DNA from 3 places in the Citricoccus sp. SGAir0253 genome. Region 3 is predicted to be linked to each of the others. Evidence: predicted binding sites of a transcription regulator. Region 3 holds the regulator's gene; each other region holds the start of a gene.
The links. The regulator LexA, encoded in region 3, represses DNA repair genes until DNA is damaged. The targets are predictions, from matches to a motif close to TCGAACANNTGTTCGA.
Positions count from the first base shown of each region.

Region 1: the regulator LexA is predicted to act here: its motif matches at 2,438-2,453, upstream of uvrA (excinuclease ABC subunit UvrA).
Region 2: the regulator LexA is predicted to act here: its motif matches at 3,232-3,247, upstream of E7744_RS09660 (HNH endonuclease signature motif containing protein).

Region 1 is NZ_CP039424.1:1,800,946-1,810,918, forward strand. It holds gene uvrA (excinuclease ABC subunit UvrA) at 1-2,411, opposite strand, end outside; gene E7744_RS08005 (alpha/beta fold hydrolase) at 2,557-3,405, shown strand; gene E7744_RS08010 (GntR family transcriptional regulator) at 3,441-3,854, opposite strand; gene E7744_RS08015 (MBL fold metallo-hydrolase) at 3,978-4,658, shown strand; gene E7744_RS08020 (methyltransferase domain-containing protein) at 4,687-5,532, opposite strand; gene E7744_RS08025 (RNA helicase) at 5,636-8,272, shown strand; gene E7744_RS08030 (GNAT family N-acetyltransferase) at 8,316-8,900, shown strand; gene E7744_RS08035 (alpha/beta fold hydrolase) at 8,897-9,973, shown strand, end outside.
Region 2 is NZ_CP039424.1:2,185,794-2,195,766, reverse strand. It holds gene rdgB (RdgB/HAM1 family non-canonical purine NTP pyrophosphatase) at 1-164, shown strand, start outside; gene E7744_RS09665 (exonuclease domain-containing protein) at 164-1,435, shown strand; gene E7744_RS09660 (HNH endonuclease signature motif containing protein) at 1,455-3,194, opposite strand; gene E7744_RS09655 (ADP-ribosylglycohydrolase family protein) at 3,507-4,682, opposite strand; gene E7744_RS09650 (exonuclease SbcCD subunit D) at 4,755-6,095, shown strand; gene E7744_RS09645 (AAA family ATPase) at 6,092-9,208, shown strand; gene E7744_RS09640 (transglutaminase family protein) at 9,297-9,973, shown strand, end outside.
Region 3 is NZ_CP039424.1:2,321,178-2,331,150, reverse strand. It holds gene dapF (diaminopimelate epimerase) at 1-96, shown strand, start outside; gene E7744_RS10260 (class I SAM-dependent methyltransferase) at 101-721, opposite strand; gene hflX (GTPase HflX) at 1,105-2,688, shown strand; gene E7744_RS10250 (ATP-dependent DNA helicase) at 2,685-4,748, shown strand; gene E7744_RS10245 (hypothetical protein) at 4,869-5,942, opposite strand; gene lexA (transcriptional repressor LexA) at 6,002-6,643, opposite strand; gene E7744_RS10235 (LysM peptidoglycan-binding domain-containing protein) at 6,957-7,316, shown strand; gene E7744_RS10230 (histidinol-phosphate transaminase) at 7,396-8,514, shown strand; gene E7744_RS15835 (Ig-like domain-containing protein) at 8,595-9,973, shown strand, end outside.

The DNA of each region.
Region 1 (9,973 bases), 520 kb from region 3:
AGCGTGCCGTCCCCGGAGCAGGCCTCGCAGCGACCGCCCTTGATGTTGAAGGAGAACCGGCCCGGCTGGTAGCCGCGCACCTTCGCCTCCTGGGTGTCGGCGAACAGCTTGCGGATCGTGTCGAACACGCCCGTGTAGGTGGCGGGGTTCGAGCGCGGCGTCCGGCCGATCGGGCTCTGGTCCACGTGCACCACCTTGTCCAGGTGCTCGAGGCCGTCCACCCGCTTGTGCCGGCCCGGCACGTGCCGGGCGTTGTTGAGCTGGTTGGCCAGGACCTTGTAGAGGATCTCGTTGACGAGGGTCGACTTCCCCGAGCCGGACACCCCGGTGACGGCCGTCAGCACGCCGAGCGGGAAGTCCACGGTGACGTCCCGCAGGTTGTTCTCGCGCGCCCCGCGCAGGGTCAGCCTCCGCGCGGGGTCCACCGGGCGGCGCTCGGCCGGGACCGTGATCGCCCGGCGGCCGGCCAGGTAGTCGCCCGTGATGGAGCGCTCGTTGGCCTTGAGCTCCTCGAGGGAGCCGGAGTGCACCACCTCGCCGCCGTGCTCCCCGGCCCGCGGGCCGATGTCCACGATCCAGTCGGCCTCGGCGATGGTGTCCTCGTCGTGCTCCACCACGATCAGGGTGTTGCCCAGGTCCCGCAGCCGGTTGAGCGTCTCGATCAGCCGGCGGTTGTCCCGCTGGTGCAGGCCGATGGACGGCTCGTCCAGGACGTAGAGCACCCCGACGAGGCCCGAGCCGATCTGCGTGGCCAGGCGGATGCGCTGGGCCTCCCCGCCGGACAGCGTGCCGGCCGGGCGCTCGAGGTTGAGGTAGTCCAGGCCCACGTCCAGCATGAACCGGAGCCGGGCCAGGATCTCCTTGAGCACCTGGTCGGCGATCTGCCGGTCGCGCTCGGACAGCTCGAGGGACTCGAGGAAGGCGATGGCGTCCCGCATGGGCAGCGTGGAGGCCTCCGCGATGGACTTCCCGCCCACGAGCACGGACAGCGAGGTCGGGTTCAGCCGGGTGCCGTGGCACGCCGCGCACGGGATCTCGCGCATGTAGGACTCGTACCGGTCGCGGGCGTTGTCCGACTCCGTCTCGAGGTGCTTGCGCTGGATGTAGTCGATGACGCCCTCGAAGCCGGTGGTGTACCGCCGCTCGCGGCCGAACCGGTTGCGGTACTGGACCACCACCTTGAAGTCCTTGCCGTGCAGCACCGCCCGGCGCGCCGCGGCGGGCAGGTCCTTCCACGGCACGTCCATGGAGAACCCGGCCTCCTCGGCGAGCCCGGACAGCAGCCGCTGCCAGTACTCGGAGGTGGACTTGCCCAGGGACCACGGCGCGATCGCGCCCTCGGCGAGCGAGAGGTCCGGGTCCGGGACCACGAGGTCCTCGTCCACCTCCAGCCGGGTGCCGATGCCGGTGCACACCGAGCAGGCGCCGAAGGGGTTGTTGAAGGAGAACGAGCGCGGCTCGATCTCGTCGATCGAGAGCTCGTGGCCGTTGGGGCAGGACAGCTTCTCCGAGAAGGAGCGGTACTTCCGCCGCCCCTCGGCGTCCGCGGCGTCCCACTCCCCCGAGTTGGCCCTGTCCGGGTCCACGGCGGCGTCCACGTCCACGAAGTCCACGACCACCAGGCCGTCCGCGAGGGCCAGGGCGGTCTCGACCGAGTCCGTGAGGCGCTGCCGGATGCCCTCCTTCATGGCGAGCCGGTCCACCACCACGGCGATCGTGTGCTTGACCTGCTTCTTCAGCTTCGGCGGGTCCGAGAGCTGGATGAGCTCCCCGTCCACGATGGCCCGCGCGTAGCCCTGGGTGGCCAGCGCGGAGAACACGTCCACGAACTCGCCCTTGCGGCCGCGGGCCACGGGGGCGAGGACCTGGAACCGGGTCCGCTCCGGCAGCTCGGAGAGCTGGTCCACGATCTGCTGCGGGGACTGCCGCGAGGCGGGCTCGCCGCACTCCGGGCAGTGCGGCACCCCGATGCGCGCCCAGAGCAGGCGCATGTAGTCGTACACCTCGGTGATGGTGCCGACGGTGGAGCGGGGGTTGCGGTTGGTCGACTTCTGGTCGATCGACACGGCCGGGGACAGTCCCTCGATGAAGTCCACGGAGGGCTTGTCCACGCGCCCGAGGAACATGCGGGCGTAGGAGGACAGGGACTCGACGTAGCGGCGCTGGCCCTCGGCGAAGATCGTGTCGAACGCGAGGGAGGACTTCCCCGAGCCGGACAGTCCCGTGAAGACGACGAGCGCGTCGCGCGGGATGTCCAGGTCCACGTTCTTCAGGTTGTGCTCCCGCGCGCCCTTGACCACGATGCGGTCGGGGTCGTGCCGGTGGCCGTCGCCTCCCGGGCCGGCCGCCAGGCCCCGCGCGGTGGTCGGCGGGATGGTCTCGTCAGTGATCGTGGGGGGGTTCTCGGGCACGGATTCCACTGTATTCCAGTCGCGTCTCGAAGACATCTTCGAACCGAGGGGACCCCCGGGAATCCGGGCCCGGCTTCGCCGACGGCGTAGCCGGGCGTGCGAGGATCGGTCCGGACAGGAACGCGATCGGGGTCGGGGGAGACACATGGTGCCGGAACGGCGCGAGCTCACGGTGGACGGCGGGCGGATCAGCTACCTCGTGGCGGGGTCCGGGCCCGCCCTGCTGCTGCTGCACGCGGTCGGCGAGCACTCGGGCAGCTGGCGGGGCGTCATCCCGGCGCTCGCCGAGCGGCACACGGTGTACGCGCCGGACCTGCCCGGGTTCGGGGCCAGCGCCCCGGACGCGGTGGGGCCGCCCGGACCGGCGCGGTTCGCGGACGTGATGGCCTCCTTCCTCGGGGCCGTGGCCGGGCCTGCCGCCGGACCGGCCGGCGTGGCCGGCAACTCCCTGGGCGGCAGCGTCGCCCTCGAGCTGGCCCTGCGCCACCCGCACCTCGTCCGGCGGCTCGTGCTGGAGGACTCGGCGGGACTCGGATGGTCCGTCCATCCCGCGCTGCGCGCCCTCGCCCTGCCCGGCCACGGCGAGCTCGCGGTGGGCGTCGGCCGGACCGTCCCCGGCGCCGTGCGGCGCGCGTGGCTGCGCGTCCCGCTCCTGTTCGCCCGCCCGTGGCTGGCCCCGCCGCGCTGGGTGTCCGAGCAGGTCCGCCTGGGGACCCTGCCCCACCACCTGGCCACGTCGGTGGCCGCGCTGCGCGAGCAGGTCGGTCCCCTCGGCCAGCGGCACGTGCTGCTCGACGCGCTGCCGGGGATCCGGGTGCCGGCCCTCGTGCTGTGGGGCGCCCAGGACATGGTGCTCCCCCTCGCCCACGGCCGGGCGGCTGCGGAGGCGCTGCCCCACGGCCGGCTCGTGGTCGTCCCCCGGTGCGGGCACGTGCCCCACCTGGAACGGCCGGACCGCTTCCTCGCGGAGGTCGTCGCCTTCGCCGCCGACTGATCCCGGCCGCGCGCCCCGCCGCCCTGCCGTGTCTCCTACCGCTCCGGGAAGAGCGCCTCGAGCTGCCGGACCGCCTCGCGCCGGCCGAAGCCCAGGGACCGGGCCGCCTCGGCGTACTCCGCGGCCGCGGCCGCGAGCCCGGCCTCGGCGTCGTCGCCGCCCCGGGCCACCACGGTGCCCAGGCGCGGGCGCGCCGTGACGACGCCGGCCTGCTCGAGCTCCTTGTAGGCGCGGGCCACCGTGTTGGCGGCGACGCCGAGGGACGCGGCGAGCCCGCGCACCGTGGGCAGCCGCGTGCCCACCGGCAGCCGGCCGCGGAGGACCAGGTCCAGCAACCCCGTGCGGACCTGCTCGTAGGGCGGGACGGTCGAGGAGGTGCGGATCGCCAGGGCCTCCACGAGCCACGCGGGGACCGAGGCCCCGTCCTTCTCCGCCGCCACCGCGACCACCGCCCCTCATCGTCCGCACGAGCCTCGCCGATCGGACCCCAGCGTAGCGAACGCGCAGGCCGGCCGGGTCCCGCCGGGTCCCACCTTGCCGTGGGAGCGGTCCTGCTCCCTAGACTGTGCCCCATGCCTTCTTCCACCTCACCGATCCGGCTGCTGCACGACCTGCCCCGGGTGACGGTCCGCCAACGCTCGGTCTCCGAGATGGCGAACAACGTCTACGTCCTGACGTCGAAGACCTCCGGGACCCAGGTGCTGATCGACGCGGCGGACGACGTGGACGCGGTCCGCGAGCTGCTGGAGTCGGCGCGGGCGGACACCCCGTGCGAGCTGCGGCTCGCGGTCATCATCACCACGCACCAGCACTGGGACCACGTCCGGGCGCTCGCCGGCGTGGTGGAGGCCACCGGCGTGCCCACCGCGGCGGGCACCGAGGACGCCGCGGCCATCGAGGCCGGGACGGGCGTGGCGGCCAAGGTCCTGCTCAACCACGGGGACACGGCGACCTTCGACGGGATCTCCCTGGCCGTCGTCGGGCTCCGGGGCCACACCCCGGGCTCGGTGGCGCTCGTCTACGAGCCCGAGGACGGCCCGCCGCTGTGCTTCAGCGGCGACTCCCTGTTCCCGGGCGGCGTGGGCAACACCCAGCAGGACCCCGCACGGTTCGACTCGCTGTTCACGGACGTGGTGGAGCGGCTCTTCGACCGGTACCCGGACGACATGATCGTCCACCCCGGCCACGGGGACTCCACGACCCTCGGCGCCGAGCGCCCGCACCTGGCCGAGTGGCGCGAGCGCGGCTGGTGACCCGCCGCCCCCGGTCCGGGGCCCCGGCTCAGATGCTGGGCGCCAGGTCGTTCTTCACGCCGACGACGAAGATGCGGCGGAACGGGTAGTCGGTCAGCCGCACCCCGTCCGGGGTGACGTAGGTGGGGTAGGACGCGCGCATGATGCGCTTGTACTCCTGGACGTAGCGCTCCAGCAGGTTCGTGCCGTCGCGGCGGTCGGCCTCCTCGAGCCGCTGCAGCGAGGGGCGCAGGGCCGCCCCGCGCACCCAGTCGTAGACGGGGTCCTCGCCCGTGAGCGGCTGGGAGTAGGTGGTCTCCCAGACGTCGGCCTCGAAGCCGGCCGCGATGAGGGTCTCCAGGTACTCCTGGGGGGTGTAGACCGACTCCCGCTCCATGACCCCCTCGAGCACCGCCGCGTACTCCGGCCGGCGGGACAGCTCGGCCATCGTGGCGTGGGAGGGCGCCTCGAAGTTGCCGGGCACCTGGACCGCGAACCAGGCCCCGGGCCGCAGCCCGTCCAGCCAGCCGGCCACGAGCCGGCGGTGGTCCGGGATCCACTGCAGCATCGCGTTGGACACCACCACGTCCACCTCGGGGCCGGGCGCCCAGCGCTGGGCGTCGACCTGCTCGAAGTGCAGGTTCTCCGGCGCCCCGGGGGCGCTCGCGCGCTCCCGGGCGGAGGCGACCATGTCCGCGGAGGAGTCCAGGCCCGTCACGCGGGCCCCGGGCCACCGCTCGGCGAGGGTGGCGGTCATGTTCCCGGGGCCGCAGCCGAGGTCCACGACGACCTTCGGGTCGGTGGCGCGGACCCGGCCCACCAGGTCCCGGAAGGGACGGGCCCGGCGGTCGGCGAAGACGCTGTACTGCTCGGGATCCCACGTGAAGTCGCGCATGGCACCACGCTAGCGCGCGCGGCGCGGGCGCGGACCGGCCGGCGGACACCGGAGGACACACGCCGTGCGCCCGCCGACCCGCGCGGCCACTAGGCTGGACGGGATGCAGCTCACCGACCTGATCCCCGCCCCGGACGCGCCCCGGCCGTCCCCCGACGCCGTCTACGAGGCCTTCCTGGACTGGGCCGGATCGCGGGGCATCTCGCTCTACCCCGCCCAGGACGAGGCGGTCATGGCACTGGTCCAGGGCCACAACGTCGTCCTGGCCACCCCCACCGGCTCCGGGAAGTCGCTCGTGGCGGTCGCGGCGCACCTGCACGCCCTGGCCACCGGTCAGCGCACCTACTACACCGCCCCCATCAAGGCCCTCGTCTCGGAGAAGTTCTTCGCGCTCGTGGACCTGTTCGGCGCGGAGAACGTCGGCATGGTCACCGGCGACTCCTCCGTCAACGGGGACGCGCCCATCATCTGCTGCACGGCCGAGATCCTGGCCAACCTGGCCCTGCGGGAGGGCTCCGGGCTGGACGTCGGCCCCGTCGTCATGGACGAGTTCCACTTCTACGCCGACCCGCAGCGCGGCTGGGCGTGGCAGGTCCCCCTGCTCGAGCTGCCCCAGGCGCAGTTCCTGCTGATGAGCGCCACCCTGGGGGACACGAGCCGCTTCGAGGAGGACCTCACCGAGCGGACGGGGCGGACCACCACCACGGTGGCGCACGCCGAGCGTCCCATCCCGCTGGCCTACGAGTGGTCCGAGGACCCCGTGCAGGACAAGGTCGCCGAGCTCGTGGAGACCCGCCAGTCCCCCGTGTACATCGTCCACTTCTCCCAGCTCGACGCGGTGGAGCGGGCCCAGTCGCTGTCCTCGGTGTCCGTGGCCAGCCGCGAGGAGAAGGACGCGATCGCCGAGCGGATCGCCGGGTTCTCCTTCTCGGCCGGCTTCGGCCGCACCCTCAACCGCCTCGTGCGCGCCGGCATCGGCGTGCACCACGCCGGCATGCTGCCGAAGTACCGCCGGCTCGTGGAGCGCCTCGCCCAGGAGGGCCTGCTGAAGGTCATCTGCGGCACGGACACGCTCGGCGTGGGGATCAACGTGCCGATCCGCACCGTGCTCATCACGGCGCTGAGCAAGTTCGACGGCGAACGCACCCGCATCCTCAACGCCCGCGAGTTCCACCAGATCGCCGGGCGGGCCGGGCGGGCCGGCTACGACACCTCCGGGCTCGTGGTGGTCCAGGCCCCCGAGCACGTGATCGAGAACGCCAAGGCGCAGGCCAAGGCCGCGGCCAGGTTCGCCGGGGTCAAGGACGAGGCCGAGCGGGCCAAGCGGATGAAGCAGTCCACGAGGTCCTCGCCGAGGAAGACCCCGCCGAAGGGCTTCGTGTCCTGGGGCCGGGCCACCTTCGAGCGGCTCGTGGCCGCCGAGCCGGAGGCCATGTCCAGCCACCTGCGGATCAGCCACTCCATGCTGCTGAACATCCTCGACCGGCCGGGCGACCCCGTCATCGCCGTGCGCCGGATGATCCGCACCAGCCACGAGACGCCGGCGCGCCAGGCCGCCCTGATGCGCCGGGCGCTGGGGATCTTCCGCGAGCTGCTGGCCACCGGCGTGGTGGAGAGGCTGGAGGAGCCGGACGCCGAGGGCCGCACGGTGGACCTCACGGTGGACCTGCAGCCGAACTTCGCCCTCAACCAGCCGCTGTCCCCCTTCGCGCTGGCCGCCTTCGAGCTGCTGGACCCGGCCGACCCGGGCTACGCCCTGGACATGGTCTCGATCGTGGAGGCCACCCTCGAGCCACCCCGGCAGGTGCTCTCGGCGCAGGCGAAGAAGGCCCGGGGCGAGGCGGTCGCCGCCATGAAGGCCGAGGGCATGGACTACACCGACCGGATGAACGCCCTCGACGAGGTGACGTACCCCCAGCCGCTCGCCGAGCTGCTGGAGCAGCAGTTCGAGACCTACCGCGCCTCCGCCCCGTGGCTGCACGACTTCGAGTTGACCCCGAAGTCCGTGGTGCGGGACATGTACGAGCGCGCCATGGGCTTCACGGACTACGTGAACTTCTACGGGCTGTCCCGCTCCGAGGGCGTGTTGCTGCGCTACCTCACGGACGCCGTCAAGGCCCTGCGCCAGACGATCCCGCAGGACGCCCGGGACGAGGAGCTCGACGTGCTGCTGGCGTGGCTCGAGGAGATCGTGAAGCAGACCGACTCCTCGCTCATCGAGGAGTGGGAGGACCTGCTGGCCGGGGACGTCGAGGAGCTGCGGCGGGACCACGAGCAGCTGGCCCCGCCCGAGCCGCCGCGGTTGACGGCCAACCGCCCCGTGTTCACGGTCATGGTCCGCAACGCCATGTTCCGGCGCGTCCGGCTGTTCGGCGACGAGCAGGACCGCGCGCTCGGCGAGCTCGGGGCCGCGGCCGGGGACGGGTTCACCGCGGACGACTGGGCGGACGCCCTGGACGGCTACTTCGGGGAGTACGAGGACATCGACGACGGCGCCGCCGCCCGCGGCCCCCAGTACTTCCGGGTGGACACGGGCCCGCGGCCCGGGCCCGACGGCGGCGCCCCGGCCGGGGTGTCCGGCTCCCGGTGGTGGACGGTCCGCCAGGTCCTGGTGGACCCCGAGCAGAACCTGGACTGGGGCATCAACGCGCTCGTGGACCTCGACGCCTCGGACGAGGCCGGACACCCGGTGATCCGGGTGGTGTCCGTGGGAGCGCCCGAGCCGGGCTGGGGCGTGTGAGGCGCGAGGACGCGGAGACGGACGTGGACGAGAGGACGAGACCATGAGCAGCACCGGGACCACCGAGGGAACCGTGAGCACTGAGGGAACCGTGAGCACTGAGGGCACCGGCACCACCGGCGTCACCCGCGCCGCGCGCCCCGGGGACGTGCCGGACATCCTCCGGCTCATCCGGGACCTCGCCGCCTACGAGCGCGAGCCGGACGCGGTGCGCAACACCGAGGAGGGGCTGCACCGCCACCTGTTCGCGGAGCACCCCGCCGTGTACTGCCACGTCGTGGAGGACGACCCGGACGGCGCCGGACCGCGCGTGGTCGGCCTGGCCCTGTGGTTCCTGAACTACTCCACGTGGGAGGGCACCCACGGCATCTGGCTCGAGGACCTCTACGTGGACCCGGCGTGCCGGGGCCGCGGGCACGGCCGGCGGCTGCTGCTGCACCTGGCGGGGCTGTGCGCCGAGCGCGGCTACGCCCGGCTGGAGTGGACCGTGCTGGACTGGAACGAGCCCTCCATCGGCTTCTACCGCTCCCTCGGCGCCGTCCCGATGGACGAGTGGACCACCTACCGGCTCTCCGGCGGCGCCCTGGACGCCGCGGCCTCCGCGGCCGCACCCGGACAGCGCGGGTGAGCGCCGGCGTCGCGGGCGATCCCCGCCGGTTCGCCCCCCCGGCGCCCGCCGCGCACCGGCCCGGGACCGAGGCCACGCTGCTGGACGGCACGCTCATCGCCGACCACTGGTTCGGGGTGCCGCTGGACCACGCCGACCCCGCCGGCCGGCGGATCACGGTGTTCGCCCGGGAGTACGTGGCGGCCGCCCACCGGGAGCACCGCCACGACCTGCCGTGGCTGCTGTTCCTGCAGGGCGGCCCGGGCGGGAAGGGACTGCGGCAGTCGCGCCTGTCCGGGTGGATGAAGGAGGCGGCCAAGGACTTCCGCATCCTCATGCTGGACCAGCGCGGCACCGGGCTGTCCACCCCGGCCACGCGGCACTCGATCCCCACGGAGGGCGACGCGCGGGACCAGGCCGAGTACCTCGTGCACCTGCGCGCCCCGTCCATCGTCCAGGACGCCGAGATGATCCGCCGGGCCCTCGGCTCGGGGCCGTGGACCGTGTTCGGCCAGAGCTTCGGCGGGTTCTGCGTCCTGTCCTACCTGTCCTGGCACCCCGCGGGCGTGGCCCGCGCCCTCGTCACCGGCGGGCTGGCCCCGCTCGAGGGACACGCGGAGGACGTGTACCGGGCCACCTACGAGCGGATGCGCCACCGCAACGAGGAGTTCCTCGCGCGCTTCCCCGAGGACCGCGAGGGCCTGGCCCGCGTGTACGCCCTGGCCCGCAGCGGGGACGCGCGGCTGCCGGACGGTTCCCCGCTCACCCCGGGGCGGGTGCAGGCGCTGGGCATGTACCTGGGCGGCAACACCCGGATGGACCAGCTGCACTACCTGCTGCAGGAGGCGTTCGAGGGACCGGACCGGCTCTCCGACGCGTTCCTGCACGGGGTGTACCAGCAGGTATCGCGCGCCGCGAACCCCCTCTACCTCGTCCTGCACGAGTCGATCTACGCCCAGCCCGCGGAGCTGGGCGCCGTGCGCTCGGACACCGGCGGGACGGACACGGGCTGGGCCGCCCAGCGCGTGCTGGCGGACTCGCCGGGGCTGGCCGGCTTCGACCCCGAGCGCAGCACCGCCCCCCTGCTCACCGGC
Region 2 (9,973 bases), 140 kb from region 3:
AGCCGCACGGGCGCAGCGAGTCGGTCGCCGAGCTGTCCGCCGAGGAGAAGAACGCCATCAGCCATCGCGGGATGGCGTTCCGCCAGTTGCTGCCGGACCTCGTCCGCGTGCTGGGCGGCGGCGCCCCGGCCGCGGGGACGACGGCCGGACCCGAGTCGCGTTGATGGGCCTGGACTTCACCGCCCTGGACTTCGAGACGGCCAACGGCTTCCGGGGCTCGCCGTGCTCGGTCGGGCTCGTCCGCGTGCGGGACGGGCAACCGGTCGAGCGCGCCCACTGGCTCATGCGGCCCCCGTCGGGATTCGACCGCTTCGACGCGCGCAACGTGGGCATCCACGGGATCACGGCCGGGATGGTCGCCGGTGCGCCGCGGTTCGGCGAGCTGTTCGCCGACCTGGCGGACTTCATCGGGGACGACCCGGTGGTGGCGCACAACGCCGGGTTCGACATCGGCGTCATCGAGTCCGCCCTCGAGGTCTCCGGGATGGACATCCCCGGCCTGGACTACGCCTGCTCGCTCGTGATGGCCCGGCGCGCCTATGAGCTGCCGTCCTACGCGCTGCCGGTGGCGGCGCGCGAGGCCGGGCATCCGCTGGAGAACCACCACGACGCGCTCGCCGACGCGGAGGCCTGCGCCTGGGTGATGATCGACTCGGTCCGCCGCCGCCAGGCCGGCGCGACGGACCTCGCCGGCGCGACGGACCTCGCCGGCACCGTCCCCGCCGCGCTGCGGCGGTCCGGGACGGTTCCCGCAGCCGCCGGTGGACGTGCCGCCGGACGTCCGGACGCACCGGGTGGCCCGGGCGGCCCCGGCGGACAGGGCACGCCCCGGGCGGCGACGGCCCTCCTGGAACCGGGGGGCGGGCCGGCGCGCGCACCGGGGTGGGTGCCGGGGCTGGAGTCCGGCCTCGCCGACCTCCTGGAGCGCGACGGTATCCGGTTGCGCCGGCTCGAGCCGCGCCGCGCCGGGGAGGGGCCCGAGTCGCGGGCGACCCGCCAGGCCCGAGGCCTGGGACCCGTGTTCGACGCGACCGTGGTCCTGCCCCACGAGGCGCGGATGCCGGACCTGATGCACTGGCCGGACGAGGGGACCAACCCCGCCCCGTCGCCGGACGCCGACCCCGGCCACCCCCTGTTCGGGCAGTCCGTCGTGTTCACCGGCAACCTGGGGATGTCCCGGCAGGACGCCAAGAACCGCGCCGCGGCGTGCGGGGCCCGCCCGGCCAGCCGGGTCAACGGACAGACCACGATGCTCGTGGTGGGGGACGGATTCCGCGCCGAGGACCTGGCCTCGCGCCCCCGCGGCGGGGCCACGGGGCACCGCAAGACGCGGGACGCCCTCGCCCGCCGCGCCCAGGGACAGCACGTGGAGCTGGTCTCCGAGCCCGAGTTCCTGCAGATGCTCGACGGCAACTGGCCCTCCACCGCGCCCTGAGGCCCGCACCCGGGCCGGCTCATGCCCGCCAGTGACGGTTGCGCCGGGGCACCCGTCGCACGTCCAGGTGGGGCGCCGGCGTGAACCACGGGACGCCGTCGCGGACCGCGACGGCCCAGGAGCCGCCGTGCACGGCGTGGTGGTGATGGCTGCACAGCAGGACCCCGTTGTCGACGCTCGTCGGCCCGCCGTGCTCCCAGTGGTGCACGTGGTGGACCTCGCACCACGGCGCCGGGATGGTGCATCCGGGCGCCGCGCAGCCCCCGTCCCGCGCGGTGATCGCCTTGCGCAGCCGCGCCGGGAACAGGCGCTGGGCGCGGCCGACGTCGAGGACCTGTCCCTCTCCGCCGAGGACGACAGGAAGGAGCTCGGCGTCGCAGGCGAGCGTGCGGACCAGCCGCGGGGAGACGATGCCCGTGAAGGACGCCTCGGAGCGGAACGTGCGCAGCAACGGGGGTCCGCCGGGCTCCCCGGGCGCGTCCGGGTCGTGGGGATCGTGCCGGTCGGATCGGCCGGCCAGGCGGCCCGCCAGGGTTTCGTGGTCGATCGTCACCAGCACCTGGGGCCTCAGGCCACCCGAGGCCGGCAGGCCGTTGTCCCCGGTGAGGGCCAGCGCCCCGGTGAGGGCCGCGACCAGCCCGTCGAGTCGGCGCTGGGCCGTGCTCCGGCGGTCGGTGGTCTCCGGGTCGTCGCCGGGCGAGCGGGGATTGGCGGCAGTGCGCGCGACCACGCTGAGCACCTCGTGCTGGTGGTCGTCGGCCTCGAGGTGCCACACGTGCAGGCCGCGACGCCGGCCCCGGTACCGCAGTCCCTGGCGGGCCGCGCGCTGCGCGTCGGTGGGCTCGGCCCCGTCCGGGTCGGTGGCGTGCTGGGCCCACTGCGCCCACCGCTCACAGGCCTTGCGCAGGCTGTCCGGCGCCAACTCGCGGGCGTGCCGGGCCAGGAGCCGCTCTCCCTCGCCGATCATCGTGTCCACGAGGCCGGGCGCGACCCCGGCCAGCACCGCGTCCTGCCGCGCCTCCTGCAGCACCGAGGCGACGAGGTCGACGGCGGCAGGGTCCACCTCGCCCCCGTCGAGGGCCTCCGCCAGCCGCGGCAAGGCGGGTCCGGGCTGGTGGCCCGACGGCTGCGGCGGCGGGGGCAGGACCACGGAGGCCCGGTGGACCCGCCGGCGCGCCTCGGCGCGGGGGATCCGCACCTGGTGGACCAGCCAGTCCGGCGCGTCCCGGAACGGGCACTTCCCCGGCGGGATGCCGAGCACCTCCTCCCGCAACCCGGCCGTGTCCAGTGCCGCGGCGGCGTGTCCGGCCAGGGAGGTCTGCACCGCGGCGATGACGCGGGAGAGCCGTTCGACGCCTTGGTGGGCCTCGGGCAGCGTCCAGGGCCCGACGGCGTCCGGCGCGGCCTGCTCTCCCGCGTCTCCCTCGTTCCCCTCGTCGCGTTCGTCCCGCTCGTCCCGCTTGCGCCGCAGGCACCGCTCGCCGTGGGCTCCGCCCGGTGCACGGGCCGAGCCCGGTGGCAGGGGTGCCGTGCCCGCCCCGGCCGTTGGGATCCCGGCGGCCGGGGGGCCGGACAGTCCGGACCAGTCCGAGGGGCGGGGGCCCGGGCCGCCCCCGGGCCCGGGGGACAGCGTCCCGAAACCCTGGAGGGCCCCCGGGGCCGAGAGGCGTTCGGCGAGACGGGAGGCGGCGGCGAGCGCCAGCTCCAGCAGCTCCGCCTCGTCGGCGCCCTCCAGCGCTCCATCCCAGTCCGGCTCCATGTGCCCACCGTCCTCCCGGTCCGCTCCGCCGCGGGCTTCGTACACATCTTCGAACGGGGCGGCATGCCGGCGCGGGGCGGATCGTCCGGGCAGCGCGGGACACGCCCGGGTGGGTCACCGGTGCAGTAGCGGGCCACGGCGCTCGCGGCCGGCACGGCGCCGCGCCCGCAGGAGGCGGCGCGGCGCCGGCGGGCCCGGGCTGGAGGGTCCGTGGAGAGAGATACCAGAGGGGTACCAGAGGGGTACTCGAGAGGCAGCCGGGGCGCGCCGCGGCGCCACCGGTACAGGACGACCTCCCGGGGAGCCGCCGCCTCAGCTCGTGGCGGCGACCCAGCGCTCGGCGGCCTCGATGACCACGTCGCGCTCGCCGATCCACCGCGGCACCTCGCCGCCGGGGAAGACGTCCAGGCCGTAGCGGGCGCCCAGCAACTGTCCCGCGAGGGACGCCGTGGAGTCGGAGTCGCCCCCGTGGTTGACGGCCAGCGCGATCGCGGCCCGGAAGTGCGTGGCCGGCTCGGCGGTGGCCGCCGGACCCGCACCGTCCCCCTCGTCACCGTCGTCCCCCTCGTCCCGGGCCGGGGCGGTCGCGAGCGCCGCGTACACGGCCAGGGCCAGCGCCTCCTCGGCCACCCACCCCTCGCCGAGCTCCGCCGGCAGGGTCGTCGGCAGCGGGGCCGGCCGGCCGGCCGAGCCGGCCGCGGACCGGGCCAGCTCGAGGGCCGCGGACAGCGCGCGGGCGGTGCCGCCGTCGTCGGGCACGGTGCCCAGCCATTCCAGGGCGTGCGCGACGGCCGGGACGAGGCCGTGCCCGGCCATGAGCCGGGAGACGACGAGGCCGTGGGCCGCGGCGGCGGTCCAGGCCGCGGGATGCCCGTGCGTCAGCACGGCGCCCTGGCGCGCGAGCCCCACCACGTGCTCGTCCTCCAGCCCGGGCACCATGCCGTACGGCGCGGAGCGCATCACGGTGCCGCAGCCCTTCGCGTCCGGGTTGTGCGGCTTCTCGGGCAGCCCCATGTCCCGCTGGGCGAGCCCGGACAGGCAGGCGTCGCCCGGGGCGCGCTGCACGTGCAGCTCCGGGCGCGCGTCCAGCCAGCGCGACGGCGGCTCCGGCGCCCCCTCCGGGACCTGCCCGGCCTGCGTGCGGTACCACCGCAGGCAGGACAGCCAGACGCAGGCGGCCGGATCGGCCATGGAGCCCTCGTTGGCCCACTCGATCCACTCCAGCAGCCCGTCCAGCACGAACAGGGTCATCTGCGTGTCGTCGCTGACGGGCACGGTCCCGCCCGCGCGCACCGCGGCCAGCTGCGCGGGATGTGCCAACCCGCCCTCGCCGTGCTCGGCCCGGATCTGCTCGAGCGAGGAGAACTCGACGGTGTAGCCCAGCGCGTCCCCGGCGGCGCCGCCCGCGAGCAGCCCGAGGACCCGGGAGGCGTAGGAGGGCGCGGACGAGGGGGCCGGCACGGCGGCCGGCGACGCGGGAGGGGTCATGGGTTCCATGGTAGGGACACCGGCCGTGGAGATCCGACAATGTCGTCCCCGGAGGCGGATAGCGTGGGACGCATGCTGATCCTGCACACCTCCGACTGGCACCTGGGCCGGTCCTTCCACGGCACCGGCATGCTCGAGGCGCAGCGCGAGGTGCTCGCGCAGCTCGCGGAGACCGTCCGGGACCGCGGGGTGGACCTGGTCCTCGTGGCCGGGGACGTCTACGACCGCGCCCTGCCGTCCGCCGACGCCGTGGAACTGCTGGACCACACCCTCGCGGAGCTGAGCCGTGCCGGCGCCCGCGTGGTGCTCACGAGCGGCAATCACGACTCGGCGATCCGCCTGGGCTTCGGCGGGCACCTCATGGACGCCGCGGGCGTCCACCTGCGCACCCGGCTGGACGGCATCACCGAGCCGGTGGTCCTGGAGGATCCGGACGGCGGCCGGGTCGCCGTCTACGGCGTGCCGTACCTCGAGCCCCGGCAGGCGGGGCAGTCGTGGGGCGTCCCGGCCAACCACACGGCCGTGACGGCGGAGGCCGTCCGGCGGATCCGCGAGGACGCGCAGGCGCGCTTCGGGCCGCGCGCGGAGGCCGCCGGGACCGGCGACGGCGGGACCGCCCTGGTCGTGATGGCCCACCTCTTCGCGGCCGGCGGGGCGGGCTCGGACAGCGAGCGGGACATCGGCGCCGGGGCGCCGGCCGTCTCCGGCGACGGAGCGGCGGAGACGGGCGCCGACGGGGACGGCGCCGAGGCCACGGCAGCCGACGGTGCGGGCCGCGCGACCGGCGGGGACGACGGCGCGGGCGACGGCGCGGACGGTGTCCCGGCCGAGGGTGCCCTCGTCGGCACGCTCGGGCAGGTGCCGGTCTCCGTGTTCGAGGGCGTGGACTACACGGCGCTGGGCCACCTGCACGGCCGCCAGGCGATGACGCCCACCGTGCGCTACTCCGGCTCGCCGCTGCCCTACTCCTTCTCGGAGGCCGGCCACGTGAAGGGCGGGCTGCTCGTGTCCACGGCGGGGGGCGCCGTCACCGGCGTGGAGACGGTCGACTGGACCGCGGGGCGCCAGCTGGCCGTGCTGCGGGGACGGATCGACGACCTGCTCCAGGACCCGGCGCACGCGTGGGCCGAGGACCGGTGGTGCCAGGTCACGGTCACGGACCCGGTCAGGCCCCCTCAGGCCTACCGCCGGCTCAAGGAGCGCTTCGAGGGGCTGCTGAACTTCATCCTCGAGCCCGAGGGCGGCTCCACGCGGGCGCCGTCCACCTACGCGGCGCGGATCGCGGCCGCGCGCTCCGAGCTCGAGGTCTGCACCGGGTTCGTGGACCACGTCCGGCAGCGCCCGGCGAGCGAGTCCGAGACCGGCCTGCTGCGCGAGGCCCTCGCCGGCACCCGGACGGGGGGCGAGGCGTGAGGCTGCACCGACTGGAGCTGCAGGGGTTCGGCCCCTTCGCCGGCCGCGAGACGGTCGACTTCACCGTGCTCAACGAGGCGGGGCTGTTCCTGCTGGACGGGCCCACCGGTGCCGGGAAGTCCACCGTGCTGGCCGGGGTCTGCTTCGCCCTCTACGGGTCCGTGCCGGGGGACCGCACGCCCGAGGCGCTCGCGAGCACGCAGTCGCCGCTGGGCACCCGGCCGGAGGTGCTGCTGGACTTCACGGTGGGCGGCCGCCGCTTCGAGGTGCAGCGCTGGCCGCGGTACCGGAGGCCGGCCCGCCGGCGGTCGAAGGACGGCACGGGACTGACCGAGGAGAAGGCCGGGGCCGTGCTGCGCGAGCAGCGGGACGGGCACTGGCACGAGCTCTCCGTCCGTGCGGACGAGATCGGCCAGCTGCTGCGGGACGTGCTGTTCCTGGACGCCGACCAGTTCATGCGGGTGGTGCTGCTGCCGCAGGGGGAGTTCGCCACGTTCCTGCGGGCCCGTTCCGCGGAGAAGGAGACCCTGCTGCGCAAGCTCTTCGGCACCGGCCGGTACGACGGCGTCGAGGACTTCCTGGCCGCCCGGCACCGCGCGCTCGAGGCGGCCGTGAGCCGGGACCGCGACCAGGTCGCGGCCTCGCGGGCCGACCTGCTCTCGTGCCTGGCCGACGGGCTGGGCGAGCGGTGGTGGGAGGAGGCCGAGGAGGCCCTGGACGAGCCCACCGCGTGGACCGACGAGGACCTCGCCGACCAGGGCAGCGCCGTCATCGGCGGGGCCGTGGAGGCCGCGGCCGCGGCCCGGGCACGCGCGGCCGAGGAGCTCGCCGCGGCACAGGACCGGCTCCAGGACCTCACGCGCCGCCAGCAGGACATCCGGGCCGCGGTGGAGTGGCAGGAGCGCTCCGCGCGCCACGCCGCGCTCGCCGACCGGACCGCCGCGGACCGCCGGGCCGTGGAGCTGCACCGGGCGGCGCTGCCCGTGGACCGCCGGGCCCGGGACGCCGAGGAGGCCGCGGCGGCCCTGCGGTCCGGCCTGGCCGCACTGGACGCCGCGCGGGCGGCCGCCGCGGCCGATGAGCAGTGCCGCGCGTGGGGTGCCGCCGGACCGTCGTCCGCGGCCGGACCGGAGGCCGGCTCCGCGAGGGCCACCGCGACGGTCGCGGACCCCCTGGCGGTCGTCGACCTCTTCGACGGGCTCCGCCAGCGGGTCGACCGTGAGCTGGACCGGCTCGCGGACCGTGAGCGGGACGCCGAGCGGCTGCGGCAGGCCCGGGACGAGACGCGGCGCCTCCGGGAGTCCATCGCGGCGCTCACCGAGCGGGGCGAGGAGGCGGCCCGGCGCCGCGCCGGCCTGGAGGAGGCGCAGGCGGCGCTGCAGCGGCGCGTGGAGGAGCTGGGCGGTCCCGCCGCGGCAGCCCAGGGCGCCGGGGAGGCCGTCGAGGCGGCCGCCCAGCGGTTCCGGGCCGCGCGGGAACACGAGGACCACCGCCGGCGGCTGACCGAGGCCGAGGACGCCCTGCGCACCACCACGGACGAGGCGCAGTCCGCCGTGGACGCGTGGCACGCGGTCGTCGAGCGCCGGCTGGCCGGGGCGGCCTCCCTGCTGGCCGCCGAGCTGCGTCCCGGCGAGCCGTGCCAGGTGTGCGGCTCCGCGGAGCACCCTGCGCCGGCGGCCCCGGGCGGTGCCGAGATCTCCGCCGAGGCCCAGGAGTCCGCCCGGGGCAGGATGGACGAGCTGTCCGGCCGCCGTCGGGAGGCCCAGGAGCGGGTGGACAGCGCCCGGGCGGCCGCGGAGGCGCACCGGCTGGAGGCCGGCGGCCTGGCACCCGGGGAGGCCGAGGCCGCGCTGGAGTCCGCCCGGGAGGTCCTCCGGGCGGCCGAGCGCGCCGTGGAGGACCTGGCCGGGGCACGGGCGGCGCTCGCCGCGAACGAGCGCGAGCAGCAGGACCAGGCGCGGTCCGCGGAGGCGGCCCGCGAGGAGGCCGCGGTCGCGCGCACCCGGCTCGCCGCGACCGAGGAGGAGGCCACGCGGCTGGAGCGGGCGGTGGAGCAGGCGCTGGACGGCCGGGGCTCCCTCGCGGACCGGCGCGACGGGCTGGAGACGGCGCGGGGGCTCGTGGACGCGGTGCTCGAGGCGGCGCACGGCGTGCTGACGGCGCAGTCGGTGTGCCGCCAGGCCGAGGAGGCCCTCGCCGAGCACGTGTCCGCCAGCGGCTTCGGCAGCGTCGAGGAGGCCCGCGCGGCGCTGCTGGACGAGGAGGACGAGCGATCCCTGGCCGGGCGCGTGCGGGACTGGGACGGGGAGGAGGCCGCCCTGGCCGCCCTCGCCTCCGGCGAGGCCGTCGTCCGGGGCCGGGACCTGGTGGCCGGGGAGGTCCCCTGCCCGGCGGACGAGGAGCTGCGGGAGGCCGCCGCGGCCGTGGCGGAGGCGGCCCGGGTGCGGGACGAGGCCGCCGCGCGGGCCGGGGGACTGGAGAGCCTGCACCGGCAGGTCCGGCGCCAGGCGGACGTGCTGCGGGACGTGGCGGGGCGCTCGGCCGGCCAGGTCGCCGAGCTCGAGGAGGCCGAGGGCCTGCTGCGGCTCGTGCGGGGCCAGGGGGAGAACGCCCTGAAGATGACCCTGGGCAGCTACGTGCTGGCCGGCCGCCTCGAGGAGGTGGTGGCCTCGGCGACCGAGCGGCTGCTGGGCATGACGCAGGGCCGGTACGAGCTGCGCCACGACGACGCCGCGCGGGGCCGTGGGGTCCGCGGGCTCGACATCACGGTGTTCGACCGGTACACCGAGGACGAGCGGCCGGCCGGCACGCTGTCCGGCGGCGAGACCTTCATGGCCTCCCTCGCCCTGGCCCTGGGCCTCGCGGACACCGTGCAGGCCGAGGCGGGCGGCGTGGACATGGACACGCTCTTCGTGGACGAGGGCTTCGGCTCGCTGGACTCGTCCTCGCTGGCCGACGTCATGGAGGTCCTCGACGGGCTGCAGGCGGACGGCCGGGCCATCGGGGTGGTGAGCCACGTCGAGCGGATGCGCCAGGACATCGGCTACCGCCTGCAGGTCGTCAAGACGCGCCAGGGCTCCCACCTGCGGGTGGTGGTGCCGGACCAGCCGTGAGGCGGACGGCGGGGTGGTTCCGGACCCGCCGTGGGGCGGACGGCGGGGCCGGACCGGGGTGGTCCCGGACGGCGGTAGCGTGGAGTCCATGCGTCGCCAAGCCCGTTCCTCCCTGACCGTCCGCCCGTCCGAGGGGACCCGCATGGTCCTGGCGGTCGCGGCGGCGGACGCCGAGGGGGTGAGCCGGGTGTCCGAGCGCCTCGCCGTGAGGACCTCCACCGGCCGGCTGCCGGTGCAGGAGGTCCGTGACCACCACGGCGGGCGGTTCCACGTCGTCGACGTGCCGGCGGGCTTCGGCGATCCGTCCGGGGCCGTCGGCTGGGAGGACGACGCGGAGGCGCCCACGGACCTGGCGGCCGGCTTCTCCACCGAGCCGCCCGCGCCCGGGTCGCTGCGGATCGAGTACGCCTGCACCGTGCAGGGCGCCGAGTCGCGGCCCGTGGGCGAGCCGGCCGACCTGATCCGCTACGTCCGTCCGTCCCGCTACGCCGAGTCGGACAAGCTCTTCCGCACGGCCGCCGCGAGCTTCGGCACGCTGGACGGCCTGGACCTGCTGGCCGCGGTGGACGAGTGGGTGCACGACCACGTGCACTACGTACCCGGCTTCTCGCGGGGCACCGACGGCGCCGTGGACACGTTCCTGGCCCGCCAGGGCGTGTGCCGGGACTTCGCGCACCTCGTCGTCGCGCTGCTGCGGGCGCGCAACGTCCCGGCCCGGGTCGTCGCCGCCTACGCGCCCGGCCTAGACCCCATGGACTTCCACGC
Region 3 (9,973 bases):
ACCGTGGGGGTCGAGTTCCGTCCGCAGGCGGACGGAACGGAGCACGTCGTCCTGTCCGGGCCGGCCCAGCTGGTGTTCGAGGGCACCGTCCTCTGAGGCCTCAGGCCCGGTCCACGCGCAGGATGCGGAACCCCTTCTCGGTCGCGTGCCGGATGGCCGTGAACTCGCCGGGGTGGCGCTCCTCCAGCGCGGCGGCGAGCCACGGCAGCAGCGAGTCCGCGCCCAGGTTCTTCTGCACCACGAGGTAGGCCCGTCCGCCCGGGGCGAGCCGGGGCAGCCATTGCAGCAGCAACGCGTGCAGGGCCTCCTTGCCGATCCGGATGGGCGGGTTGGACCAGACCAGGTCGAAGCGCGCGGAGTCCGGCACGTCCTCGGGGCGGGCCACCGTGAGGTTCTCCACCCCGAGGGCCGCCGCGTTGTCCCGGCACAGCCGGGCCGCCCGGTCGTTCACCTCGACGGCGGTGACCTGCGCGGCGGGGCTGCGCAGGCCGAGCGTGAGGGCCAGCGGCCCCCAGCCGGCCCCGATGTCCAGGAACCGGCCCGACGGCGGCGGGTCCGGGACCGTGTGCAGCATCGCCGCGGTGCCCTTGTCCAGTCCCTCGGGCGAGAAGATGCCGTTGGCGGTCTCGACCTCGACCTCGCGGCCGGCGAGGGTGAGCGAGATCCGGCGCCGGCGCTCCGGGGTGGCGGGATCGGCGGAGAAGTAGTGTGCGGAGTCCATCACCGGTCGATGCTACCGGGCCGCCCCCGGCCCCGCCTTGACACGGCCCGTAGACTGGACGGCATGTGGATCCCCCTCTCCTGAGCCGCTCGGGCTGCCCGCCGCGGCTCCCGGACCCCGGACCTCCCCGCCCGTCGGGTCGAGGACGGCGTCCGCGATGACCACCCCCACGTCCCCCGTCGTGACGACGGACCCCGCCGCCCCGTGCGCGCGCCCCCGCCGTGTCGCCTCGTGCGCCCGTGCCGCCGCCGGCCCGCCACGGCGCCGACATCCCCAGGAGGTCCCGGATGACCCCGATGAACCCCGTTTCCCGCAGCACGCCAGACCGTTCCGGCGTCCGCCCCAGCGACTACCCTAGAGACCACGCATCTTCCAAGGAGACCATGACCGAGCACCCCCAGAACGGGAACGACCAGCACGGCGCCGGGGCCCCCGGCCCGGACGAGACGCAGATCCAGGACGTCATCGACCGCATCCTCGCGGCCGACGCCGCCAGCGCCTCCTCCACCCACGGCACCCGGCCGGCCTCCGGCCGCGCCCTGGCCCTCGCCGAGGGCGGCGACGGGCACACCGAGGCGGACGGCGCCCAGTACGACCTGGCCGAGCGCCAGGCCCTGCGCCGCGTCGGCGGGCTCTCCACCGAGCTCGAGGACATGACCGAGGTCGAGTACCGCCAGCTGCGCCTCGAGCGGGTCGTCCTGGCCGGCGTGTGGTCCGAGGGCACCGCCGAGGACGCCGAGAACTCCCTGCGCGAGCTCGCCGCGCTCGCGGAGACCGCGGGCTCCGAGGTGCTCGACGGGGTCATCCAGCGCCGCCACACCCCGGACCCGGCCACGTTCCTGGGGAAGGGCAAGGCCGAGGAGCTGCGGGACATCGTCGCCATGACGGGCGCGGACACCGTGATCGTGGACTCCGAGTTGGCCCCGTCCCAGCGCCGCGCGCTGGAGGACGTGGTGCGCGTAAAGGTCATCGACCGCACCGCGCTGATCCTGGACATCTTCGCCCAGCACGCCAAGTCCCGCGAGGGCCGGGCCCAGGTCGAGCTGGCCCAGCTCGAGTACCTGCTGCCCCGACTGCGCGGCTGGGGCGAGTCGATGTCCCGCCAGGCCGGCGGCCGCGCCGCCGGCGGCGAGGGCATCGGATCCCGCGGCCCCGGCGAGACGAAGATCGAGCTGGACCGCCGGCGGATCCGGACCCGGATGGCCAAGCTGCGCCGGGAGATCGCCGCGATGAAGCCGGCGCGGGAGACCAAGCGGGCCAACCGGCGCCGGAACCGCGTCCCGTCCGTGGCGATCGCCGGCTACACGAACGCGGGCAAGTCGTCGCTGCTGAACCGGCTCACGCACGCCGGCGTGCTCGTGGAGAACGCCCTGTTCGCCACCCTGGACCCCACGGTGCGCAAGGCCGTCACCCCGGACGGGATCGGCTACACGCTCTCGGACACGGTCGGGTTCGTGCGCTCGCTGCCCACGCAGCTGGTCGAGGCGTTCCGCTCCACGCTGGAGGAGGTCGCGGACGCGGACGTCATCCTGCACGTCGTGGACGCCTCCCACCCGGACCCCGAGGGGCAGATCGCCGCGGTCCGCACCGTGCTCGCCGAGGTGGACGCGCGCCGGATCCCGGAGATCGTCGTGCTGAACAAGGCCGACGCCGCCGACCCGGTGGTGCTGGCGCGGCTGCGCCAGCGGGAGCCGCGGTCCGTGGTCGTCTCCGCCCGCACGGGCGAGGGGATCCCGGAGCTCGAGCGGGCGATCGCGGACGCCATCCCGCGCCCCAACGTCGCGCTGGACCTGCTGATCCCGTTCACCGCCGGGGACGTGGTGTCGCGGCTGCACTCCCCGGACGCGGACATCATCTCCGAGACGTACGAGGCCGGGGGCACCCGCCTGCGCGTGCTGGTGCGCGAGGACCTCGCCGAGGACCTGCGGCGCTTCGCGGTCGACCGGCCGGAACCGGCCGGCGCATGACGGGGACGGTCCAGGAGGAGGTCCTCGCCCGCACGGAGGCCGAGCGGCAGGCCCTCGACTGGCTCGATGCCGCCGTCGAGGCCACCGGCGGGCAGCGCCGGGACGGGCAGCGGCGGATGGTCGTGGAGGTCGCGCGCTCGCTGGAGTCCGGGACGCACCTGCTGGTGCAGGCCGGCACCGGCACCGGCAAGTCGCTGGCGTACCTCGTGCCGGCCCTGCAGCACGCGGTGGACGCCGAGCGGCCCGTCGTCGTGGCCACGGCCACCCTCGCCCTGCAGGCCCAGATCATGCGCCGGGACGCCCCGCGCCTGCTCGAGGCCCTGCGGGACGAGCTGCCGCGGGAGATGACCGTCGCGCTGGTCAAGGGCCGCTCGAACTACCTGTGCCGGCACAAGGTCGACGGAGGGTTCCCCGAGGAGGACGGCGCGGCCCTGTTCGGCCTCGCCGACGACGGCGAGGCGATGGTCTCCGGCGACGACGGCCCCACCAGTCCGCTGGGCCGGGAGGTCAGGCGCCTGCGCGAGTGGGCCGAGGAGACGGACACGGGGGACCGCGACGACCTCGAGCCCGGGGTGAGCGACCGGGCCTGGCGCCAGGTCTCGGTGTCCGCCGTGGACTGCATCGGTCCCCAGCGGTGCCCGATGGCGGCCGAGTGCTTCTCCGAGCGGGCCCGCGCGGACGCCGCCGAGGCCGACGTGGTGGTGACCAACCACGCGATGCTCGCCCTCAGCGCGTTCGAGGGACTGGCCGTGCTGCCCGAGTTCGACGCGGTGGTCGTGGACGAGGCGCACGAGCTGCAGGACCGCGTCACCGGGGCGGTCACCGGACAGCTGTCCGGGGGCATCGTCCAGGCGGCGGCGTCCTCGGCCCGGAAGCACACCGCCGTCGCGGTGGAGGACCTCGTCCAGGCCGGGACCGGGCTGGACGCCGCGTTCGCGGCCACGCCCACCGGGCTGATCGCGCGCGGCCCGGACGAGGTGCAGGCCGGCGCGCTGCGCGCGGTGGCCGCCGCGGCCCGCCAGGCGCTGAGCGACTCCAAGGGCGGCGGGTCCGCCGGGGACACCGCGGCCGACGGCGGCCGCCAGATGGCCCGCTCCCGCCTCCAGGAGGTCCTCGAGGTGGCCGAGCGCATGCTCGGCACCACCCCCGAGGCCGAGTACCCGGAGGTGCTGTGGGCCTCCCGCCCGGGCCGCTTCGAGCCGGGGACCGGCTGGGTGCCCGGGGACGAGACGGCGGCGCCGATGCTCTCCGTCGCCCCGCTGTCCGTGGCCGGCCGGCTCCGGGATGGGCTGTTCGGCCAGGCGACCACCGTGCTGACCTCCGCGACCCTCGCCGTGGGCGACTCCTTCGACCCCGTGGCCGGGGCCCTCGGGCTGCTAGGGGAGGGGGCGCCCCGGTGGACGGGCGTGGACGTGGGCAGCCCGTTCGACTACCCGCGCCAGGGCGTGCTCTACGTGGCCCGGCACCTGCCCCGCCCCGGGCGCACCGCCGCACCGGAGTCCTACGACGAGCTCGAGGAGCTGCTGCGGGCCTCCGGGGGCGGGGCGCTGTGCCTGTTCTCCTCCCGGCGGGCCGCGGAGGACGCCGCCGCGGAGATGCGCTCCCGGCTGGGGTCCGCCCCCGAGGTGCTGTGCCAGGGGGACGCCACCCTGTCCGCCCTCGTCCGCCGGTTCGCCGCCGAGCCGGACACGTGCCTCTTCGGCACCATGAGCCTGTGGCAGGGCGTCGACGTGCCGGGCCCCTCGTGCCGGCTCGTGGTGATCGACCGCATCCCGTTCCCCCGGCCGGACGACCCCCTCGGCACGGCCCGCTCCCGGGACGTCAGCCGCCACGGGGGCAATGGGTTCATGGCCGTCTCCGCGACCCACGCGGCCGTCCGCCTGGCGCAGGGCGCGGGGCGGCTCATCCGGACCGCCACCGACCGCGGCGTCGTGGCCGTGCTGGACCCGCGGCTGGCCACCGAGCGCTACGGCGGGTTCCTGCGGTCCACGCTGCCCGACTTCTGGCCGACCACGGACCCCGCCGTCGTGCGCGGCGTGCTCGGGCGGCTGCGCGGCTGAGGGACCGGGCGGCCCCGGGGCTGCCCCCGACGGGGCGTCCTCGACGGGGTCTCGACGCGGGACGGTCTCGACGCGGGACGGTCTCGACGCGCGCGGTGCCGTCAGGCGGGCGCGGTGCCGTCAGGCGGGCGCCGCGGCGGAGAGCAGCTCGAGGGACTCCACGGTGCGGATCCCGCGCCACTCGTGGCCCTGGGCCGGGCACCAGGCCGGCCAGTCGACCGTCCAGCCGCCGTCCGCGTGCTGGCCGCCGGCGACGCGCTCGAGGTCGGCGGCCAGCTGCGCGGCCGTGAAGACGGCCCCGGCCGCCCCGCCCGCAGCCCCGATCGGCCCGGAGCCGTCCGGTCCCGACCGGGGGTCCGTGCCGGACCAGGGATCCCCGGCGAAGTCCCACGGGCGTAGCCGCTCGCCCTCCGCCCCGCCCGCCACGGGCAGGCCGCCGTCCTCCCCGAGCCGCTCGCGCAGCCGCGCCAGGTCCGCCCGGACCGCCTCGGCGGCCCGGACGCCGGGACCCGCGGAGGCCGCGGCGGAGGGGAACGCGCGTGGGGCGGGGTCATCGGGCGCCGGGCTCGCCGTCGCGGGGAGCGCGGGCGGGGCGTCGGCCCCGGGCGCGGAGGCGGACGCGCCGAGCACGGCCAGCTCGGCGGACAGGAACCGCAGCGCGTACTTGACCTCGTAGGCGGGCAGCGGCGCCGGGCCGCCCAGGCGTGCGTGGCACCACGCGACGGCCGCCTCGGACCAGCCGCCGGTGAAGCCCGTGCGCAGCGCCGCCGCGGCGAAGCCGAACGTCAGGAGGGAGCCGGCGGGGCCCGGCTCGACCCAGGGCGCCCGGGGCCAGGGCCGGGACGGCTCGGTCATGAACGGCAGGGACCCGTCGAGGCCGGACGTGGCGGCGGCCCACTCGAGGCCGGTGCGGACCCACGGGTGGTCGGCCAGCCCCCAGCCGGCCAGCAGGTCCAGGGCGGCCAGGGTGGACAGCGGCTCGCTCAGCGGGGACCGGAGGTCCGGCTCGAGCCCGTGCCCGAAGCCGCCGTCCGGGTTGCGGTAGGCCCCCAGCGCGGCGAGGACCCCGTCCTGGTCCCCGCCGTGGAGCAGCAGGTCCACCCGCCGGCGCTCCAGCAGCCGGGCATGGGTGAACACGAAGCGCTCGGCGTCCGCGACGCGCACGCCGGTCGGGAAGGGACGGTGGTTCCTCATCGGATCCTCCTCCGTTCGTCATCGACCCGGGCACGGTGCGTCCCCGTGCCGGGCCCCGGTCAGAGGGAGCGCAGCACGGTGACGACCTTGCCCATCACCGTCGCCTCGTCCCCCAGGATCGGCTCGTAGGCGGAGTTCTGCGGCAGCAGCCAGGTGTGGCCGTCCCGCTGGCGGAAGGTCTTGACGGTGGCCTCGTCGTCCAACAGTGCGGCCACGATGTCCCCGTTCTGCGCGGCGTGCTGGCGCCGGACCACGACCCAGTCGCCGTCGCAGATGGCGGCGTCCACCATCGAGTCGCCCGAGACGCGCAGCATGAACAGCTCGCCCTCGCCGGTGAGCTGCCGGGGGAGGGTCATGACGTCCTCGACCTGCTGCTCGGCCAGGATGGGGCCGCCGGCGGCGATGCGGCCGACCAGCGGCACGGGCACCCCGTGCCCCTCGACGGCGCCCGTGTGCAGCGTGGCCACCGGCGCCGGCGCGGCCTCCGGAGCACCGCCGGCAACGGGCCGGCCGTCCTCGTCGAGCAGGACCTCCATGGCCCGCGGCCGGCCCGGGTCCTTGCGGATGTAGCCCCACTTCTCCAGCTGCCCCAGCTGGTGGGTGACGGAGGACAGGGACGCCAGGCCCGCGGCGTCGCCGATCTCCCGCATGGACGGCGGGTAGCCGTGCTGGGCGATGGCGGACCGGATCGAGCCCAGGATGACCCGCTGGCGGGGGTGAGGGGACGCGCCGCGGTCGGGGACGGGGCGTCTGGCGTGGGCAAGGGGTTCCGGGTGGCCATGCGTGGGTCCGTTCTTATCGTGTCCGTGGGGCCGACTGGGCTGTGCCGTGGCCGTCCCGCCGGGCGGCGTCACGCCACGTCCTGCCCCCGATGCTACGGGAGGAGACGGCCGGATTCAAAGGTATGTTCGAACTTTCGCTTGGCGTGTCTCGAACATGCGTGCTAGACATGGCAACGAGGAACTAGAACACACGTTCGATCAGCCCGCTCGCCGGGCGGAGAGGCAGGAGAGCATGAGCACTGCAGCATCGATCGGGGTCCCCGTCCACCGCGTCGCCGGGTTCCGCCTGAACCGCCGCGGCCGCCTCCTGCTGCTCGGGCTGCCCGTCATCGTGCTGGCCGTGCTGGCCGCGGCCGCCGCCGTGTTCTTCGGCGCCCACGCCGTGGCCCCCGCGGCCGCCTCGCCCGAGCGCTCCGCCCCCGCCCTGCGGTCGGTCACCGTGGACTACGGGGACACGCTGTGGTCCCTGGCCGGTGAGGCGGTCCCGGAGGGTCCGCGCAACGAGACCATCCTGCGCATCGGCGAGCTCAACGACCTCTCGGGCCCGGACCTGCAGCCGGGGCAGGTCCTCTTCGTCCCGGCCGCGGGCTGACCCCCGCCGCCGGCCTCGGCGGCGTAAACCGGCGAGACCGGAGCGGGGCGTGGCCGCGGCCGGTCCTAGACTGGACCGGGTGAGCACCGACGATTCCCTGTCCAGCCAGGAGGCCCTGGCCGCCCTGCCCCTCCGCGAGAACCTCCGCGGGCTGAGCCCCTACGGCGCGCCCCAGCTGGACGTGGCCGTCGCGCTCAACACGAACGAGAACACGCATCCCGTGCCCCCGGAGGTCGTCGAGGCGATCACGGCGTCCGTGGCCGAGGCCGCCGTCACCCTCAACCGCTACCCGGACCGGGAGTTCACCGAGCTGCGGAAGCGCCTGGCCGAGTACCTGGGGCATGGGCTGTCCGCGGACAACCTGTGGGCCGCCAACGGCTCGAACGAGATCCTGCAGCAGCTGCTGCAGGCCTTCGGCGGCCCCGGGCGCAGCGTGCTGTCCTTCCCGCCGACCTACTCGATGTACCCCCTGCTCGCCGCCGGCACGGACACCGCCTACGTGGCCGGGGAGCGGGGTGAGGACTTCTCCCTGACGGCGGCCTCCGCCGCGGCCCAGGTGAGCGAGCACCGCCCCCACGTGGTGCTGCTGTGCTCCCCGAACAACCCGACGGGCACGGCGCTGGGACTGGACGTCGTGGAGGCCGTCTACGAGGCCGCCGAGGCCTTCGATGGCATGGTCGTGGTGGACGAGGCGTACGCCGAGTTCGCCCTGGCCGGGACCCGCTCCGCGCTGACGCTGCTGCCCGGCCGCCCGCGGCTCGTGGTCACCCGGACCATGTCCAAGGCCTTCGCCCTCGCGGGGGCACGCCTGGGCTACCTCGCCGCGGCCCCGGAGGTCACCGACGCCCTGCGCCTCGTGCGGTTGCCGTACCACCTCTCCGCCGTGTCCCAGGCCACGGCCAACGCCGCCCTCCAGCACTATGACGTCCTGCTGGAGAACGTCGAGGACATCAAGGCCCAGCGGGACCGGATCGTCACGGGCCTGCGCGAGCTCGGACTGTCCCCGGCGATCTCGGACTCGAACTTCGTCTTCTTCGGCGGACTGGACGACTCGCACGCCGTCTGGCGGGGCCTGCTGGAGCACGGCGTGCTGGTGCGCGACGTCGGCATCCCGGGGCACCTGCGCGTCACCGCCGGCACCGAGGCGGAGACGACGGCGTTCCTCACCGCCCTGCGCGAGGTGCTCCACCGGTCCTGACGTGGCAGCATGCCGGGCCGGGCCCGTAGACTGGGAGGGGCCCTCGCGGGGAGGGGCCCGAAGTCTGTGGGGGGAGGGCCGTGGCACGGCCGGACTGGAAGCGCGCGTACACGGCACCGGTGGCCTTCACGGCGGTCGGAGCGCTCGTGGTCACCGGTGCGATGCTCCACCCGGGCTTCCAGGCGGCCGAGATGGACCTGCATGACGGCGGCATCTGGGTCACCTACGAGGACGGTGGGTACGTCGGCCACCTGAACCACCCCTCCCGGACGCTGGACGGCGGACTGAGGCCCCCGTTCGAGGACGCGCAGCTGCACCAGCAGGACGCGGTCGCCGTGATGCTCGACCCGGCCTCCGGTGCCCTGGTGGGCCTCGACCCGGTGGCCATGGCCGTGGGCGACCAGGTGATGATGCCGGCCACCGCGGGCTTCGCCCTGGGTGGCGGGTCGATCTCGGCCAGCGACCAGGAGGAGGGAAGGGTCTTCGCCGGCACCGCGGCGCCCACCCTCCAGGTCCCGGGCGAGGACCCGCTCTACGAGGGGGAGGGCTTCGTCGCCTCCACGACCTCCCTGGCCGGCGAGGTGCTCGTGGCGGACCTGCACGAGGACACCGTGCACCGGTTCGCGCCGCCCGGGCAACCCGGCGGGGCCTTCGAGGAGTCCGGCGTCGAGCGACTGGACGGGTTGGAGGCGATGGGGGAGCCCACCGTCACCGCGGTGGGGGACGTGCCCGTCGTCGTCGACGCCGATGCCGGCCGCCTCGCGTGGCCGGGGGGCAGCATCCGGGACGACCGCCTCGTCGGTGCCGTCCCCCAGCCGGCCGGTCCGGAGGCGACGGCCGTGGCCCTGGCCACGACGCGGGAGCTGTTGACCGTGGACCTCGGCTCCGGGACCGTCACCGCCCTGCCCATCGCGGCCCCGGGGGATCCCGGCGCCGGGGCGTCCCGACCGGGGGGGACCGCCGGGCCGGCGCAGTCGACGGCGCCCGTGCGAGTGGCCGGGTGCACCCACGCGGCCTCGTCGGCGACCGGCTACTACCTCCGCGACTGCGCCGGGGACCGGGACGACGAGGTGCTCCCGCTGGTCGACATGCGACCCGGTGCGGAGCTGGTCTTCCGGGTCAACCGGGACAAGGTGGTCCTCAACGACACGGCCGGGGGCACCACCTGGATGGTGCTCGAGCAGATGAAGGTCGTGGCGAACTGGGAGGACCTCGAACCGCCGAAGGGCGAGGGCGAGGAGGAGGACGAGGACTCCGAGGAGGTCACGCGCGAGACGGCACTGCCGGAGCGGGACGAGGAGAACCGTGCGCCCGTGACCGTCGACGACTCGTTCGGGGTTCGCCCCGGCAGGACCACCCAGCTCCCGGTGCTGGCGAACGACTCGGACCCCGACGGCGACCTGCTCACCGCCCGCCTCGACGGCGACCAGCCTGCGCTGGGCACCGTCCAGCCCATCCT